2 linked regions of the Rheinheimera salexigens genome follow. The protein of the gene in region 2 binds, or shares a complex with, the protein of the main gene of each other region. Links are inferred from orthologs where the notes say so. Each region holds a gene or a part of one and is shown on either strand. Other genes may lie near its edges.

Region 1 (12,837 bases), 2.1 Mb from region 2 along the record:
ATTAAAGGTAATACCAAAGTCGCTGACTTAGAGCATGCCTATGGTATTAAACTTGCGGCTGACGATGACGATAGTTTAGAACAAGTATTGAAAAAAGCCTTAAACTCAGCACCAGAGATTGATGCTGTAGTCGAGTTTGGCGATATACAATTAATTGTGCGAGAAATGGTCGGACATCGCATTATTACCGTAGGCGTTGTACTAGTAATCGATGACGATGACGACAGCACTGATGGTTAGAAAAGCATTACCAATATTGCTCAACGGTAATATTACCCGGGGTGCGGCGCAAGTTTTTTACTAAACCCATGCTTTCAAGTTGGGCGCGGGTATCGGTAATCATAGCGGGGTTACCACAGATCATTACTTGAGATTGGGTGTCTAACTTCTGGTTACAGGCGCGTTGTAATTCGCCGCTACTAATCAGTTCTGGTAAGCGTTTATTCAGTGCGCCGCTATGCGCTTCACGGGTAACTATGGCTTGATAGTGTAACTTGCCTGGATACTGCAATTGCTGTTGCTCAATAAAGTCGCGATAGACTAAGTCGGCGCTAGTGCGCACACTGTGCACAAGTATGACATGGTCAAAGCGCTGCCAAAGTTGTGTAGTGCCTAGCATGGATAAATAGGGGCCAATGCCGGTACCACTAGAAATTAACCATAAATTATCGCCATCAGGCACTTCATCTAAAGTGAAAAAACCTGAAGCTGGCTGACTCAGTTGCAGCTTGTCACCCATTTTTAACTGTTGTAAAAGCGGCGATAATAAGCCATCGGCAACAGTACTAATTAAAAACTCTTGATCCTCAGCGCCCGGACTATTCACTAGCGAATAAGCACGTTGCTTACGGCCATCGGCCGTCTCTATTGCTAAACGCACAAACTGGCCTGCGGTAAAGTCAAAGCCAGCTGTTTTTAGCTTTACACTAAATAAGTTAGCATGCCAGTGTTTATTCTCTGTAACCGTAGCGTCCAACCACTTTGCCATAATAACGCCTCCAAATTGCTCAAATTACTAGTAACACTTAGCCTATCATAGTTCCACTTTTCGCGCGGTCAATCGAACCCATTCTTCTTGCTCGACTATTGGATCAAAGGTAAATTCGTCGGCATAGGCCGCCATAACAACGTGGGCTTGGCTAGTTAAGATCCCAGATAATGCTAATAAACCACCTGGCTTAACGTAAGCACTAATAATATTTTTTAAATCTGCCAATGGGCCAGCTAAAATATTGGCAACGACGACATCAGCTTCAAGCTTGGGTTGATCTTTAGGTAAGTACAGTTCAATTTGGCCTGCAACATTATTGCGCTCAGCATTTTTGCCACTGGCTTCTATAGCCTGCGGGTCTATGTCGATACCCACGACCCGTTTTGCACCTAGTTTAAGGGCTGCAATACCTAGAATGCCTGAGCCACAGCCAAAATCGACCACGGTTTGATCAGGTTGGATCACTTGATCTAACCATTGCATGCATAGGGCAGTAGTGGGGTGGGTACCAGTACCAAACGCAAGGCCAGGGTCTAGCATCACATTAACGGCGGTGGGATCTGGAATATCACGCCAGCTAGGGCATACCCATAACCGCTCGCCAAATTTAATCGGATGAAAATTATCCATCCACTCGCGTTCCCAGTCTTTATCTTCTAATTGCTCAAGTTTGTATTCTAGGCCATGTTTAAAAAAGGATACATTTTGCAATTGGCTAATAACCTCAGCCATTGGGTGTTCAGCGTCAAATAAGCCCACGACTATGGTGTTGGTCCAATAGATAACTTCGCCCGGCATAGGCTCGTATATGGGCGTGTCGTGCGCGTCTAAAAAGCTTACGGCTTGAGCACCCCAGCCCATTAGCATATCGCTAACTTGTTCGGCTTTTAGTTCAGTGGTGTTAACGCGCAGTTGGATCCAAGGCATAATTCGTCTCGTAGCTAATTTTATTTTGGCTATTATAACAAAAAGGCCGCTATTGCGGCCTTTAATCTGTGAGTAAACTCAGAGTTTAACAAAGTGATTAAAACACTAGGCTATACCAAGTTTTTTCTCTAGGTAGTGAATGTTAGTGCCACCCTGACGGAAGCCGCTATCATTCATAATGATTTTATGTAAATCAATGTTGGTTTTAATACCTTCAATTAATAACTCATCTAACGCATTACGCATCCGCGCTAAGGCGATATCACGACTTTCGCCATACGTTATTAATTTACCGACCATGGAATCGTAATTTGGCGGCACAGTATAATTTGAATAAATATGCGAATCCCAACGAATACCGTTACCACCTGGCGGGTGGAAGCGGGTAATAGTGCCGGGTGATGGCATAAAGGTTTTAGCATCTTCAGCATTGATACGACATTCAATGGCATGGCCACGAATAACAATATCTTCTTGCTTAAGCGTCAGCGGCATACCAGATGCGATACGCAGTTGCTCTTTGATTAAATCGATACCGGTGATCATTTCAGTAATAGTGTGTTCTACCTGAATTCGGGTGTTCATCTCGATAAAGAAAAACTCACCGTTTTCAAATAAAAACTCAAAAGTACCCGCACCGCGATAATTCATCACTTTACAAGCAGCAACACAACGATCACCAATAAATTTACGTAATTCTTCAGTGATACCTGGTGCAGGAGCTTCTTCTACCACTTTTTGGTGGCGACGTTGCATCGAGCAATCACGCTCACCTAAATGAATAGCATTGCCTTGGCCATCGGCTAAGATTTGGATTTCAACATGGCGAGGATTCTCTAAAAACTTCTCCATATAGACCATGTCGTTACCAAAAGCAGCTTTAGCTTCAGCTTTAGTCATTTCGATTGAAGTAACTAACTCTTCTTCGCTACGCACCACACGCATACCACGACCACCGCCGCCGCCAGAGGCTTTAACGATAACCGGATAACCAATGCGCTTAGCAATAGTTTTATTGGTGTCTGCATCGTCACCCAGCGCGCCGTCTGAACCCGGTACACAAGGTACACCGGCTTTTTTCATCGCTTCAATGGCAGCAACTTTATCACCCATAGTGCGAATAGATTCCGCCGTAGGTCCGATAAAGATAAGGCCACTTTCTTCAACTTGCTGAGCAAAGTCGGCCCGCTCAGCTAAAAAACCATAACCTGGGTGAATAGCTTGCGCATTGGTTACTTCAGCTGCGGCAATTAATGCCGGAATATTTAAATAGCTTAATGGCGACGGTCCAGGACCAATACAAATGGTTTCGTCGGCCAGTAAAACGTGCTTTAAGTTGCGATCCACTGTTGAGTGTACCGCTACCGTTTTTATGCCAAGCTCTTTGCAAGCGCGTAATATACGCAATGCAATTTCGCCACGGTTGGCAATCAGTACTTTTTCTAGCATCAGTCTGCCTTTTGCGTTAGCCGATGACAAAGAGAGGTTGATCAAATTCAACCGGCTCACCGTTTTCAAGTAAAATTTCTTTAACCACTCCGGCTTTATCAGATTGGATTTGGTTCATCATTTTCATGGCTTCTACGATACATAAGGTATCGCCAACATTAACAGTTTGGCCGACTTCAACGAAAGATTTGGCCGTTGGAGAAGAGGCGCGATAGAAAGAACCGACCATAGGTGATTTAACAGTATGGCCACTAATCACTTTTGGCGCTTCTGGCGCAGCTGCGACTGGAGGCGCGACCGCTAACGGGTGCTGTTGTTGTTGCATTGGCATACTGTATTGCATTGGAGCATGCTGTGCTGGACCATGACGGCTAATACGTACCGATTCTTCACCTTCAGTGATTTCAAGCTCAGTAATACCAGATTCTTCTAGTAGCTCGATTAGTTTTTTTATCTTTCTAATATCCATTTCTTATGCCTGATTTAGTTATGACTATTTGGTTGTGTTTAATAGTGATACTGCTGCGTCAAGTGCATAGTGATAACCCTTGGCCCCGAGGCCGCAAATTACACCTTTAGCAATATCAGATAAATATGAATGCCGACGAAAGCTTTCCCGGGCATGCACGTTTGATATATGAATCTCAATAAAAGGTACTGCAACAGCAAGCAAAGCGTCGCGAAGCGCAATGCTAGTATGAGTAAAAGCGCCAGGATTAAACAGAATGAAATCCTGTTGACCTAAGCTTTGCTGAATAGCAGTAACTAATTCATGCTCTGCATTTGACTGCAGATGTGTCAGTTCGACACTTAGCACGTTCGCCCGTTCCGTCAGGTCGTTGATAATTTCTGTTAAGGTTGCACTGCCATATACTGCGGGTTCACGAACACCCAGCATATTTAAATTTGGTCCATTTAGAACTAACACGTTATATTTTGGTGCCGTCGATTTTGCTGACATAGCTGCGATTTTCCCGCTTATTATTTTTCGGCATTATTTTGCCAAAGCTTGGTTGTAATTGCATCTGTTGTCAATTCAGTTAGCTTTTCTGTTATCAAAAGTGACCGCGAACCGCACAGTTAGCTTAACAATAGCGCCTTATTATAGTGAAATCGTGACAAATGGCAGCAAAATACTGGTCTTATCAGACAGAATGGCTGAAGAAGAGAGCGGCGTTTAGGGTGAAACGCCGCCTAAAGTTTAGTTTTGTATTTGCTGTAAGTGGCTTGCGAACTCGCCTGCAGCCATAAAGCCGGTTACCCGAGCTTGGCTAAGCTCTTGTTCATTTGGGGTAAAAAACAAAATAGTCGGTAAGCCTAAAACGTTAAATTTATCTAATATCGCCTGATCTTTGCGGCTCATTTTGGTGACATCGACTTTAATAAGCTGCATTTTTTCCATTTGGGCTTGCACCACAGGTTTAGAAAAAGTTAAGTGTTCAAACTCTTTACAGGCAATACACCAGTCAGCATATAAATCGACCATGCTGTAGCGACCATCAGCTTGCTGTAGCTGCTGCTGTAACTCTTCTAAGGTCGCAACGGTGATAAACTCAGTGCTTGATTGGCTGGTTGCGTTCGCTGTTGGTGCGGCTGTTGGCCACCAATATTGGATGTTTAACCATAAGCTAGCAATAAGTAAACCTTGGCCTAGTATCAATAACACCGCTTTGGCATTGCTACTGGTTAAGTTAAACATGACCCGATATAAATAAATCAAAAAGGCCAGAATTAATACCGTTCCGGCAATCAGCACATAGCTAAAGGGTAACATCCGCTCTAATAATACCAACGGCACGGCTAGCAGTAAAAAACCAAAGCCTGTTTTTACCGCATTCATCCACTGGCCTGCTTTAGGTAACCATTTTCCGCCCGAGCTGCCTAACAATAAAAGTGGCAAGCCCATACCTAAACTTAAGATATACAAGGTAATGGCACCAAGCCAAAGATCGCCACTTTGCGCCACATAGAGTAAGGCTGCAGATAGGGGGGCGGTAGTACAAGGAGAGGCAATAAGGCCGGATAAAGCGCCCATAACAAAAGCACCTTTTAACGAGCCACCTTGTTGCTTGTTACTCACCTTACTAATTTTTTCTTGCCAGCTAGCCGGTAAAGTGAGGTTAAATACGCCAAACATGGAAAGGGCCAGTAAGACAAAGATGATGCTAGCAACGATAAGAACAGCAGGGTGCTGCATATAGCCTTGAAACTTAACGCCTAAGCTGGCAACGACTAAGCCTAAGGCGGAATATGTAATCGCCATACCTTGGACATAAGAGAACGATAAACTAAAGGCGCGTTTATTAGATAACTGCTTGCCTTGACCGACAATAATGCTGGTTAAAATGGGGTACATTGGGAATACGCAAGGGGTAAAAGCTAAGCCTAAGCCAAGTAAGAAAAAGCCAAACAAGGTGGCTAAGCTAGCACCATCACTCAGTTTGTTAGCCAAAGTATTTTGGCTAGAAATAGGCGTTTGCTTAGAATCACTCGCTAATCCTGCATTGGCAGTAGCATTATCTTTGTTTATAACAGTTGAAATAGGCAGTTCTTTAGTTACCGGCGGATAGCATAAACCGGCTTCAGCACAACCTTGATATTGAATTTTAAATACCGCATCTTCACTGATATCAGCTAATGGAATGCGTAAAATTAATTGATGAAAGTAGACATCTGTGATGCCAAAGTATTCATCTTCAATCTGCATGCTGGCCGGGTAAGTAGGATGAGAAAAACTTACTGCAATGCCACCTAGCTTTATTTTGTCTTTGTATAAGTAATAACCGTCGGCAATGGTCCAGCTGACAATAAGTTGCTCATCTTGCTGGTTAAAATCAAATTCAAATGCTTGCTCAACCGGTAAAAAAGTGGGTTGAGTATTCAGCAAACTATCTAATACAGAACTATTACTCTGGGCTTGTAATAATCCGCACCAGAGAATTAACGGCAGTAAAAACAGCTTATACATTGCTTACAGCTTCCTATTCATCTTTGAGGGTCAGCAGCATAGACCTGCTATAGCCTAAAACTATTTCAAATAATCGAATTTCATATAACGAATTTCAATTTATTTAATGTCCGAGTAGCGGATTTCAGTCTATCAGGCTTTATCCAAGGTTTTTAGCTTATTTATCAGAACAGGATAAAGCAGTTAAAAACTGGGTTAAACAATTTTTTAAACTTAAGCCTTGGGTTTTATCTTCCGTCACCCCATATAGTGAGCAGACAATTTACACCTGAGTTAAACAATCATGTTTAGCAAAGGTGTCATACAACCGAAACCGCTTTAGGAGATAGAGCATGAATATTCGTCCATTACATGACCGTGTCATTATTAAACGTTTAGAAGCTGAAACCACATCAGCTGGTGGCATTGTTCTTACAGGCGCTTCAGCAGAAAAATCAACTCGTGGTGAAGTCGTTGCTGTAGGCAATGGCCGTGTGTTAGATAACGGTGATGTAAAAGCATTAGATGTAAAAGTAGGTGACAAAGTGTTGTTCGGTAACTACGTAGAGCGCACCGAGAAAATTGAAGGTCAAGAGTATGTAATCACTAAAGAAGACAATATCTTAGGTGTTATTTTAGACTAATTATTTCAATGTGTTTTTATATTAATACTACATTGACTACTTTATAAGGATTAGAAAACATGGCAGCAAAAGACGTACGTTTTGGTGATGACGCTCGCAATAAAATGCTTAAAGGCGTAAACATTTTAGCAAACGCAGTACGAGTTACTTTAGGCCCTAAGGGTCGTAACGTGATTTTAGATAAATCTTTTGGCGCGCCAATGATCACCAAAGATGGTGTTTCAGTGGCAAAAGAAATAGAGCTAGAAGACAAGTTTGAAAACATGGGCGCGCAAATGGTGAAAGAGGTTGCCTCTAAAGCCAATGATGAAGCCGGTGACGGTACTACTACAGCCACTGTATTAGCGCAAAATATTATTGCTGAAGGCGTTAAAGCCGTTGCAGCAGGTATGAATCCAATGGATTTAAAGCGCGGTATCGATAAAGCTGTTATCGCAGCAGTAGAAGGTTTAAAAGCCTTATCTCAGCCTTGTGCCGACAGCAAAGCTATTGCCCAAGTGGGTACTATCTCGGCTAACTCTGATGAAGAGATTGGTAATATTATTGCCGAAGCCATGGATAAAGTGGGTAAAGAAGGCGTAATTACTGTTGAAGAAGGCCAAGGTTTAGCGAATGAGCTAGATGTGGTTGAAGGTATGCAGTTTGACCGTGGTTATTTATCACCTTACTTCATCACCAACCAAGAAGCTGGCCAAGTAGAATTAGATAGCCCGTATATCTTAGCCATTGATAAGAAAATCTCTAATATTCGCGAATTACTGCCAGTATTAGAAGCAGTGGCTAAATCAGGTAAGCCATTATTTATTATTGCTGAAGACGTTGAAGGCGAAGCCTTAGCCACATTAGTCGTCAACAATATGCGCGGCATCGTTAAAGTATCAGCCGTTAAAGCACCAGGTTTTGGTGACCGTCGTAAAGCCATGCTACAAGACATTGCGACATTAACCGGTGCTACGGTTATTTCTGAAGAAATCGGTATGGAATTAGAAAAAGCCGGTTTAGAAGAATTAGGTACTGCTAAGCGCGTTGTGATCACTAAAGACAACACCACTATTATTGATGGTGCCGGTGAGCAAGAGGCGATTAACGGCCGCGTTAAGCAAATTCGTCAACAAGTTGAAGAAGCCACGTCTGAATATGACAAAGAAAAACTGCAAGAACGTTTAGCTAAATTATCTGGCGGTGTTGCAGTAATCAAAGTTGGCGCCTCAACTGAAATTGAAATGAAAGAGAAAAAAGCCCGCGTTGAAGATGCATTACATGCAACACGTGCTGCAGTTGAAGAAGGCGTAGTACCTGGCGGTGGCGTAGCATTAGTGCGCGTTGCAGCTAGCTTAGTTGACTTAAAAGGTGCTAACGAAGACCAAACCCACGGTATCAAAATTGCCCTACGTGCCATGGAATCACCACTGCGTCAAATCGTAGAAAACGCAGGTGAAGAAGGTTCTGTTGTTATCAACAAAGTTAAAGAAGGCACAGGTAACTACGGTTACAACGCGGCAACTGACGTGTATGGCGATATGCTAGAGATGGGTATTCTTGACCCAACTAAAGTTACTCGTTCTGCACTGCAATTTGCAGCCTCTATCGGTTCATTAATGATCACTACTGAAGCGATGATCACTGATAAGCCAGCGCCAGAATCATCAGGTGGCGGCATGCCTGATATGGGCGGTATGGGTGGCATGGGCGGCATGATGTAAGCCTCCCACTTAACACATAAAAAGCACCGATTTTTCGGTGCTTTTTTTATGGCTAAATACCGCTTAACAACTATCTACCCACACTTTATTCCAGCATATTGCTACAAATTTAAACAGTTTAGCCTGATCTCTATCCTAGAATAAGGATAGAGTGGCTGACACGCGCTTTAAAACAAAGCTGAACTGTTAGTAGTAATTAGTTGTCTAAATAGTAATTTGCTACTTAGCGCTTAACGTAACTAAGTGTAAACTTTTAAGTTAAGGAGAAATAATATGCGTAAATTAGCTTTAATTTGCAGTGTGGTTAGTCTAGCTAGTTTAGCGGGGACAGCTGCTTATGCTGCGCAAGTTGAAGTAAACTGGCAACAGCCAGAGAAGTTTACTGATATTCGTCCGGCTAATGAATCTAAAAATAGGTATCGTGAAAGGGTGCTTAAAATTTTTGACGGTTACTTTGTTGATATGGCAAAAAAGCTGCCGGAGGATTATAGCTGGAAGATTACGGTAACGGATTTGGATTTAGCCGGTGAGATTGATCCTTTTGCAGGAGGGGCGGGCAACGAGTTGCGGGTCGTTAAAGAAATATATTCACCTGCGATAAAATTTAGTCATATTATTCAAAATAACTATGGCGAACAAATTATCAATCAAGAAGAGAAGCTGCGTGATATGGGCTTTATGCATACGTTACGCAGTTATCGAGATAATGATGAGTTTCGCTATGAAAAACAGATGTTAGAGCAATGGTTTAGCCGTGATGTATTGCCCAAAATACAAGCAGCACAAGCGGAACAGCCTAAAATTAGCGATAACTAATACCCACTAGTACCTGCTAAATTAACCGGCTAAACAAGCCGGTTAGCTACTTTTAATTGCTAGACGGAAATCAGCTAAGGTTTTATGCAGTAACTTTAATTGCTTTACCACACGCTCTAAAGTAGCAGTATTAAACTGTTGGTTTAAACGCATTGCTGAAACTTGCTCAGCGGTTTCGGAAAGATAAGGCATAAAGCGATTGCTGGTTGCTTGGAATACACTATTGTCGACAAATATATGCTGATGTTTAGCTTTACCCTGTTGCTGTAATTTATCTAGCACAGCATCAGCGTCAACCGTTTTACGGTACAGCTCTTTTAAGTTGTCATCGAGTTGATTTAATAACGTATCCATTACTACTACCTGTTAATACTACTGCTGAAAACTCGGGATATTATGCCACATTAACCGCTAACCTTCAGCAGACATTAGCGTTGAAATAAAATATTTTCATTGCGCCATTCCCAACCGAATTGATTTGTTATATTATATCGTTTCAACGTTCATAGTGTGAGAGACATTGCCGTGTTAGCCAGTTTTCGTAGCTTATTTGATAAAGTGGGTATTACCATAACCTCGTTATGTGCTATACACTGCATCATGCTGCCTGTGTTATTACCGGTATTGCCTCTGCTTGGCTTAAGCTTTATGCATAACCATGCTTTTGAAAATATCGTGTTATTAACCACAATGGTGTTAGGCTTTATAACGCTATTTATTGGTTTTCATCGTTATCACCGCAAGCTTTATCCATTTTACTCATTGTTTTTGGGTGGGTTTATTTATTGGCAAAAAGCCGCTTGGGGTGCTGAATATGAACATACCATTTTGATAATAGGCGCTATTTTAGTAGTGTTAGCTCATGTAATGAATATGCGCTTATGTAGCCAATGTACTAGCTGTGATGACGATAAAGAAGAACTCTGTTAGTCTGGGTGTAATTTAAAAAATACTACTTACTTATTTTCGTTTAATACCAATACTAACTGGCGGCTTCTGGCTGGATAGTTAGTAAAAATGCCATCCACACCATACTGCCGTAACCGCGCTATATCGTCTGCTTGATCAACCGTATACACATACACTTTTAAATTACGTGCTTTGGCATCAGCTACAAAATCTGCATTAATAAAACTAACATCACAATTAACGGCATAGGCATTTAGCGCGCTAGCAAACGCAGCATAGTGCAGTGGTAAGCTGGCAGTAAGGGCAGCCAATTTAATATCTGGTCGCTGCACGGCTAACTCAGCCAATAAATGATGATTAAATGATGACACCAGTAGCCGACTACAATCAAATTGTAATTGCAGCTCGGCACGCGCTAATAGCGCTACTAAAGCGGCTACGGTATCGGCACCTTTTAACTCTATGTTTAACCACAGCGTGGTGGGATGCAGTAGTTGTAGCACTTGCCACAGCGTAGGGATGGTTTGACCTTGGCCAGCATCAAGTTGTTGCAATTGCGCTAGGCTGTACTGATAAATGCTACCCTTACCGTTAGTGGTGCGGGCAAGATGGTGATCATGGATCACGATAAGCTCACCGTCGACGGCAAAGATATCTATTTCAATACCATCGGCGGCTTGTTGAATGGCTTGTTCGATAGCCAGCAGCGTGTTTTCAGGAAACTCGCCGCTGGCACCACGATGGGCAATAATTTGCATGTTAGCTTTGGTCTGAACTGTTTTTCGAACTGGTGTTAGAGCTGCTCTTAGAGCCTGATACCGATTCAGTCTCAGCGCTATTATCTACACTCTCTGTACTATTTGACTCAATCTCTGAGTTATTAACTGAACTAGTATCTGAGCTCTTTACATAGTTAGTCTCTGAAGCCATCTCTGAGCTAGTATCCGTGTTGTGCACGGTTACTTTTTTCGAAGCAAAAGGTGCGCCCATACGGGTTACGCTGCCTGCTTCTTGCTCAGGTAAAAACTGGAGCTTGTCTGCAGCAAAAGCCAGTACTACGGTAGAGCCTAGCTTAAAGCGACCCATTTCTTCGCCTTTTTCTAACTTAATAGCTGTTTTGCCATGGGCTGGATAGGTCCAACGGAAAATATGCTTTCCTGCCGGTGGTGTAACAGTACCGGCCCAAATTGTTTCAATGCTGGCGACGATGGTTGCTCCCACTAGCACTAGAGCCATAGGGCCTAGCTCAGTATCGAAAATAGTAACCACTCGCTCATTACGGGCAAATAAGTCTGGTACGTTAGCCGCTGTTAAAGGGTTAACCGAAAATAGATCGCCTGGAATATAAATCATCTGGCGTAAAGTACCGGCAACCGGCATATGGATGCGGTGATAATCTTTAGGTGCTAAATAAATAGTGGCAAAGTCGCCGCCGGCAAAGGGTAGAGCGTCATGGCTATCGCCGCCGAGTAAGCTTTGCAAAGTATAATTATGGTTTTTAGCTTGTACTAATTGGCCATCTATAATCGGGCCAAGCTGGCTAATACAACCATCAACTGGATGAGCAATAATAGCTTCATCTGTAGCTAAAGGTCGAATACCGTCTTTTAAAGGTCGAGTAAAAAACTCATTAAAGCTGGCATAATCTTTGGCCTGCTCAAACTTGGCTTCTTGCATATTGATGTTATAAGCGCTAATAAAGCGATTAATTAAAAAATGACTAAACCAGCCTAATTTTGCTGCGGCTAATTTACCAATTAACCGTGACACTAAATGCTTAGGCAGCAAATATTGCAAAGAAATTTTTACGTTATCCATATAACACTCAATAAAAGTTAAAAATGATTGGGTTTGTCTTGCGCCATGCTGGCTAAAATTTTTAAGTAACTATCATATCGTTCAGTACTGATTTCGCCAATTTCAACAGCATGTTGAACGGCACAACCGGGATCGCTAATATGTTTGCAGTCACGAAATTTACAGCGTCCTAGCCAAGGAATAAATTCATTAAAGCCACGGGTAACCTCTTCAGCCGTTAAATGCCATAAGGCAAATTCACGAATGCCGGGTGAGTCAATTAATTTACCTCCCTCTGCAAGATGGTATAATCGCGACACTGTGGTGGTGTGTTGGCCTAGACCAGAGTTAGCAGAGACATCTTGGGTTTGTACTTCTAAACCAGGCATTAAGGTGTTCATCAAAGATGATTTACCTACACCCGATTGGCCAACGAAAATGCTAGTACCACTTTGAATATAAGTTAACAGTTCACTCATACCTTCATTAGTATTGGCACTGACCATCAGGAAGTCATACCCTAGGTTTTGATATAAAGCGAGTTTAGCGGCAATGACTTGTTGCTCTTCAACCGGCAGCAAATCAATTTTATTAATCACTAATAACGGTTTAATACCGGTGATTTCAGCCGCCACTAAATAGCGGTCGATAATA
Region 2 (5,017 bases):
CTGACTAAGCGATGCACGCCCGTTTCTGTACGCAGCCAGCCATAAGCATATTCGCCGGTAAATTTAATGGTGCAGCCTTTCACTCCCGCCACATCACCATCTGTGACTTCATAAATTTCTGGTTTGAAGCCTTTCTCATCACCCCAGCGTAAATACATCCGCATAATAATACTGGCCCAATCTTGCGCTTCAGTACCACCAGAGCCTGACTGAATATCTAAATAGCAGTTGTTTACGTCATGCTCACCTGAAAACATTCTACGAAATTCAAGCGCCGCTAATTGTTGTTCTAGATCGGCTAATTCTGCTTTAGCTTCTACAAAAGTGTCTTCATCTTGCTCTTCTATTGCCAGTTCTAGCAAACCAGCAACGTCTTCTAAACCTGAATCTAACTTATCAATGGTCTCAACTATTTGGGCTAAGGTTGAACGCTCTTTACCTAAAGCTTGGGCTTTATCGGGAGTATTCCATACTGCAGGATCTTCTAATTCCCGGGTAACTTCTTCTAAGCGTTCTTTTCTGCCGTCATAGTCAAAGATACCCCCGAAGGACATGGGTACGTTCTGTAAGATCTTTGATGCTGTTATTTACCGGATTCACTTCAAACATGCGCTAATTGTAACCTTGTAAGCAAGACTAAAAAATAAGCAGCAATTGTAGCAAAATTATTGCCGGCAGTGCAGCCATCTATTCAGCTATTTTCACTTGGTATTAGCCAGATATTCGCTATTTTTGCGCCAACTGCAGTTTTATTAGCCGCTTAATCCGTTACCGCGTCCATATGCCGAACAATTAACTGTAAATTTTGCCGGTCGCGAAATTCATTAATATCTAACTGATAAGCTAATTTCACTTTGTTGATATTAATATTTGGCCAAGCTTTATTGTCAGCATTAAACCAAATAGCATCTACTAGCTTGCCATCAGCGGTTTGTAGCATCATTTTTAAATGCCGATCGGCTAACATTTTTTGCGACATTAAATTAAATTCACCATCAAATACCGGCTCAGGAAAGCTTTGTCCCCAAGGTCCTGCATCTTGCAGCATTTGGGCAAAGTTAAGCTCAAAACAATTTGCGCTTAATTCTCCATCGCTATAAATCACTGCAGTTAATTGCTCAGCGGTTAATAGCTGTTTTGCGGTTAAGTTTAGCGCCAGCTTAAAAGTATCTAATCGATCTGCGTCTATGGTTAAGCCGGCCGCCATAGCATGACCACCAAACTTTTTAATTAAACCTGGGTACTGACTGGAAATTTGCTCCAGTAAATCACGAATATGTAAGCCGGCAATGGACCGCGCCGAGCCTTTTAACTCGCCGTCATCGCCTTGCGCAAAAGCGATAGTTGGCCGGTGAAACTGCTCTTTTATTCGCCCGGCTAAAATACCAATCACGCCTTGATGCCAGTCATGTTGATATAAGCATAAACATTCTGGTAGCTCTGCACCGTCAAAAGATAATTGGGATAAAAAAGCTTGGGCTTCGACTTGCATGCTTTGTTCAATCGCCCGCCGCTCGACATTTAAGCTATCTAATTCAGCTGCATATTGCCGTGCTAACCCGATATCTTGTGTTAGCAAGCAGCTAATACCTATCGACATATCATCTAATCGGCCAGCAGCATTTAACCTGGGTGCTAAAGCAAAGCCAAAATCAGCAGCTGTAAGCTTAGCGGTAGTACGATTAGCCACATCAATTAAGGCTTGAATACCCGGGCGGCATTTACCACTACGAATACGCATTAAACCTTGATGGACTAAAATACGATTATTACTGTCTAATGGCACTACATCGGCTACGGTGCCAAGTGCAACCAAATCAAGTAACTCGGCTAAATTAGGTTCAGCAATATTGTGTTGGCTAAAATACTGTTGCTGACGTAAATGGCTTCGCAGCGCCATTAATACATAAAATGCCACGCCAACACCGGCTAACGCCTTACTGGGAAATTCACAACCTGGCTGGTTAGGATTAACAATGGCATCAGCATCAGGTAATTCAGCGCCAGCAAGGTGGTGATCTGTTACTAACACCTTAACCCCAGCTTTTTTGGCCAACGCTACGCCTTCTAATGCTGAGATACCGTTATCAACAGTAATAATTAGCTCTGCACCTTGGCCAACGGCTAATTCGGCCATTTCTGGAGTTAAACCATAGCCATATTCAAACCGGTTGGGGACTAAATATTCAACAAAGCGAAAACCTAGCGCTTTAAGTCCGGTTAATAATACTGCCGTACTAGTAGCACCGTCGGCATCAAAATCTCCGACAATAACAATTTGTTGCTGAGAAGTTAAAGCTTGCTCAAGTAATTTAACCGCCGCCTCAATGCCTTTTAACGACTGAAAAGGCAACAAACCCGCAGCACTGCGTTGCAGTTCATCTAAGGTTTTGACACCTCGGCTGGCATAAATTCGTTGCAGCACTGGATGCATATTCGCAGCCAACTGCGGCAAGATTGTTGGCAGTTGGCGTTGCATGATCTGACGTTTTACAGCGGTCATTTAGCCTACTCTTGAGTTAGTTATACTGGTATTAGATTTACTAGTGCTCGTTATTCTTGAGCCAATTGCGCCAATAACTGTGGCAAAGGCTGATAACCCGGAATTAAACGGCCACTGGGTAACACTATTGCTGGCGTGCCGGTAATACCAAATGATTCACCCAACTTATATTGCTGCTGAACTGAGTTGGTGCACATTGTGGCGGCTACTTTATCGCCTTTTTTTGCTGCATTCATTGCCGCTTTGCTGTCTTTGCTACACCAGATATGCTGCATTTGTAAAAAGGTTGCTGAGTTCTCGCCACCACGTGGAAAGGCTAAATAACGCACACTAATACCCGCATCGTTATAAGCTTGCATATCGTTATGTAATTTACGGCAATAGCCACAGGTAGGATCGGTAAACACATCTATAACGTATTTTTCGTTTTTAGCTTTATACAAGATACCTTGATCCGTCATAGCCACTAATTGCTGTTTAATAAACGGCTGCATTACGCTGTCATTTACCAACTGACGGTTATTTAAATCATATATTTTGCCGTCAATAAAAAAGTTACCATCCTTCGAGCTGAAAAATAGCCCCCTATCGGTAAATACCTGTAATAAACCGCTTACGGGCGACTCAGAAATCGCTTTAATATTCAGATTCAACAATTTAAATTGCTGCTGTACCTGCTGATACTGTTTTGTTTCAGTTTGAATATTGTCACTACTGGCTGCCGCTGCACTGATAAAACCAAAACCGATTAACGCTAACAATAATTTATGCATGTCTTTTCCTGTACTACTGTTCTGTCGCAGTATTGATACTGCTGCTTTAAATTGCTTTCTAGTCGCAATGCTGTCTAGTGGCAAAGAATGAGAGTTAACCTCGCGGATGATGCTGCTGATGCAAGCTTTGTAACCTTGCTTGAGCCACATGGGTATATATCTGCGTGGTAGATAAATCGCTATGGCCTAACAACATTTGCACAACACGCAAGTCTGCACCATGGTTTAATAAATGGGTCGCAAAAGCATGCCGTAACGTATGGGGCGATAACTCAGTATTAATACCCGCTACCTTTGCATAAAACTTGATACGATGCCAGAACGTTTGCCGTGTCATTTGCTGTGCTCGACTACTGGGGAAAACTACATCCAGTACTTTACCTGCCATTAAAACGGGTCTAATTTCAACTAAGTAGCGACTAAGCCAATGCAAGGCCTCTTCACCCATAGGCACTAAACGTTCTTTATTACCTTTACCGCGCACTCTTATTAAGCCATGTTGTAAATTAAGCTGCTGCATACTTAGCGTCGTAAGCTCTGATACCCGTAAACCACTGGCATATAAAATTTCTAGCATGGCTTTATCACGAAACTGAATTGTATCGCTAATATCTGGCGTATTCAGCAATCGCTCAACATCTTGCTCAGATAAACTTTTCGGTAAGCTGCGACCAATTTTCGGGTTGAGCATTTGCGCCAGCGGATTATCGGCTATGCGCTGCTGTTGATGCAAAAAAGCATAAAACTGGCGCAGGCTACTGAGTGCTCTTGACGTACTGCGAGGACTAAACTGTAAATCGACCCGCTGGGCTAAATATTGATTTAATAATGAGCTATCAACCTGGTTTAATAACACCTGTTGCGGCCTTAAAAAAATAGCAAACTTGGTTAAGTCGGTACCGTACGCACTTAGCGTATGCTGACTTAGGCCTTTTTCTAAAAATAGATGCTGTAAAAATTCGGCAATAACGGCGGAATCTTCTGGCTGTGGCTTCAGTTGTTTGCTTTTCGCGGGGGCTGTTTTCATTACACTATGTTACCTCAAGCGGTGCACGGCGCAAAGTCGGGATTTTGCCTGGTCTCGGCTTCTGCTACACTAGCCCCAATTTATGCTTTTTAGCTATCTTTAACTTATTTTAATTAATTATGCCCGTTGGTGAAAACAGAATGAAAATCGGTTTGTTTTATGGCTCAACCACCTGCTATACCGAAATAGTAGCAGAGAAAATTCAGGCGCTAATTGGTGCAGACCATGTTGAGCTGTGCAATATAAAGCATGTACCTTTTACTAAAATGGCCGAGTATGACATTTTAATTTTAGGTTTATCGACTTGGGATTTCGGTGAAATTCAAGAAGATTGGGAAGCGCATTGGCCAGAGATTAAAGATATTGATCTTACTGATAAAATTATTGCCATTTATGGCATGGGCGATCAAGTCGGTTATGCTGAATGGTTTATAGATGCAGTAGGCATGCTGCATGATGAAATAGCACCGCAAACCACCAAGCGGATTGGCTTTTGGCCTACAGCTGACTATGACTTTATTGCGTCTAAAGCAGTAACCGATGACGGCGAATGGTTTTATGGTTTAGCGCTAGATGAAGACAATCAATATGATCTTACTGATCAGAGGCTAAATGATTGGATAAATCAAATTTTAGAAGAGATCACTCAAGTATTATAACGAGCTAGGGAACTTCAAATAAAAATCACCTAGTAGTTGCTGATATTGCGCCGTG

What was found.
Region 1: the proteins of dsbC (region 2) and BI198_RS15235 are in contact, whole or in part, in a crystal structure (PDB 1JZD), measured with the Escherichia coli proteins. The link is inferred for Rheinheimera salexigens from one-to-one orthologs.

The regions. Positions count from the first base shown.
Region 1 is NZ_MKEK01000001.1:3,288,653-3,301,489, reverse strand. The notes cover bases 3,953-6,889. They hold BI198_RS15235 (protein-disulfide reductase DsbD), read right to left. Parts: upstream 6,336-6,889; coding sequence 4,569-6,335; downstream 3,953-4,568. Other genes in these bases: BI198_RS15230 (co-chaperone GroES), read left to right, coding at 6,668-6,889; aroQ (type II 3-dehydroquinate dehydratase), read right to left, coding at 3,953-4,328. Outside these bases: BI198_RS15265 (potassium/proton antiporter), read left to right, coding at 1-240; BI198_RS15260 (ferredoxin--NADP reductase), read right to left, coding at 248-988; prmA (50S ribosomal protein L11 methyltransferase), read right to left, coding at 1,034-1,918; accC (acetyl-CoA carboxylase biotin carboxylase subunit), read right to left, coding at 2,024-3,367; accB (acetyl-CoA carboxylase biotin carboxyl carrier protein), read right to left, coding at 3,384-3,836; more of aroQ, read right to left, coding at 3,861-3,952; more of BI198_RS15230, read left to right, coding at 6,890-6,958; groL (chaperonin GroEL), read left to right, coding at 7,018-8,661; BI198_RS15220 (DUF3016 domain-containing protein), read left to right, coding at 8,935-9,477; BI198_RS15215 (prephenate dehydrogenase), read right to left, coding at 9,520-9,831; BI198_RS15210 (MerC domain-containing protein), read left to right, coding at 9,988-10,407; BI198_RS15205 (glycerophosphodiester phosphodiesterase), read right to left, coding at 10,434-11,144; asd (archaetidylserine decarboxylase), read right to left, coding at 11,146-12,204; small ribosomal subunit biogenesis GTPase RsgA, read right to left, coding at 12,222-12,837. UniProt on the Escherichia coli protein: Required to facilitate the formation of correct disulfide bonds in some periplasmic proteins and for the assembly of the periplasmic c-type cytochromes.
Region 2 is NZ_MKEK01000001.1:1,198,623-1,203,639, reverse strand. What follows is about bases 1,416-4,299. They hold dsbC (bifunctional protein-disulfide isomerase/oxidoreductase DsbC), read right to left. Parts: upstream 3,277-4,299; coding sequence 2,554-3,276; downstream 1,416-2,553. Other genes in these bases: xerD (site-specific tyrosine recombinase XerD), read right to left, coding at 3,371-4,299; recJ (single-stranded-DNA-specific exonuclease RecJ), read right to left, coding at 1,416-2,503. Also shown: more of recJ, read right to left, coding at 761-1,415; more of xerD, read right to left, coding at 4,300-4,303; flavodoxin FldB, read left to right, coding at 4,444-4,962; BI198_RS05520 (tRNA1(Val) (adenine(37)-N6)-methyltransferase), read right to left, coding at 4,957-5,017. UniProt on the Escherichia coli protein: Acts as a disulfide isomerase, interacting with incorrectly folded proteins to correct non-native disulfide bonds.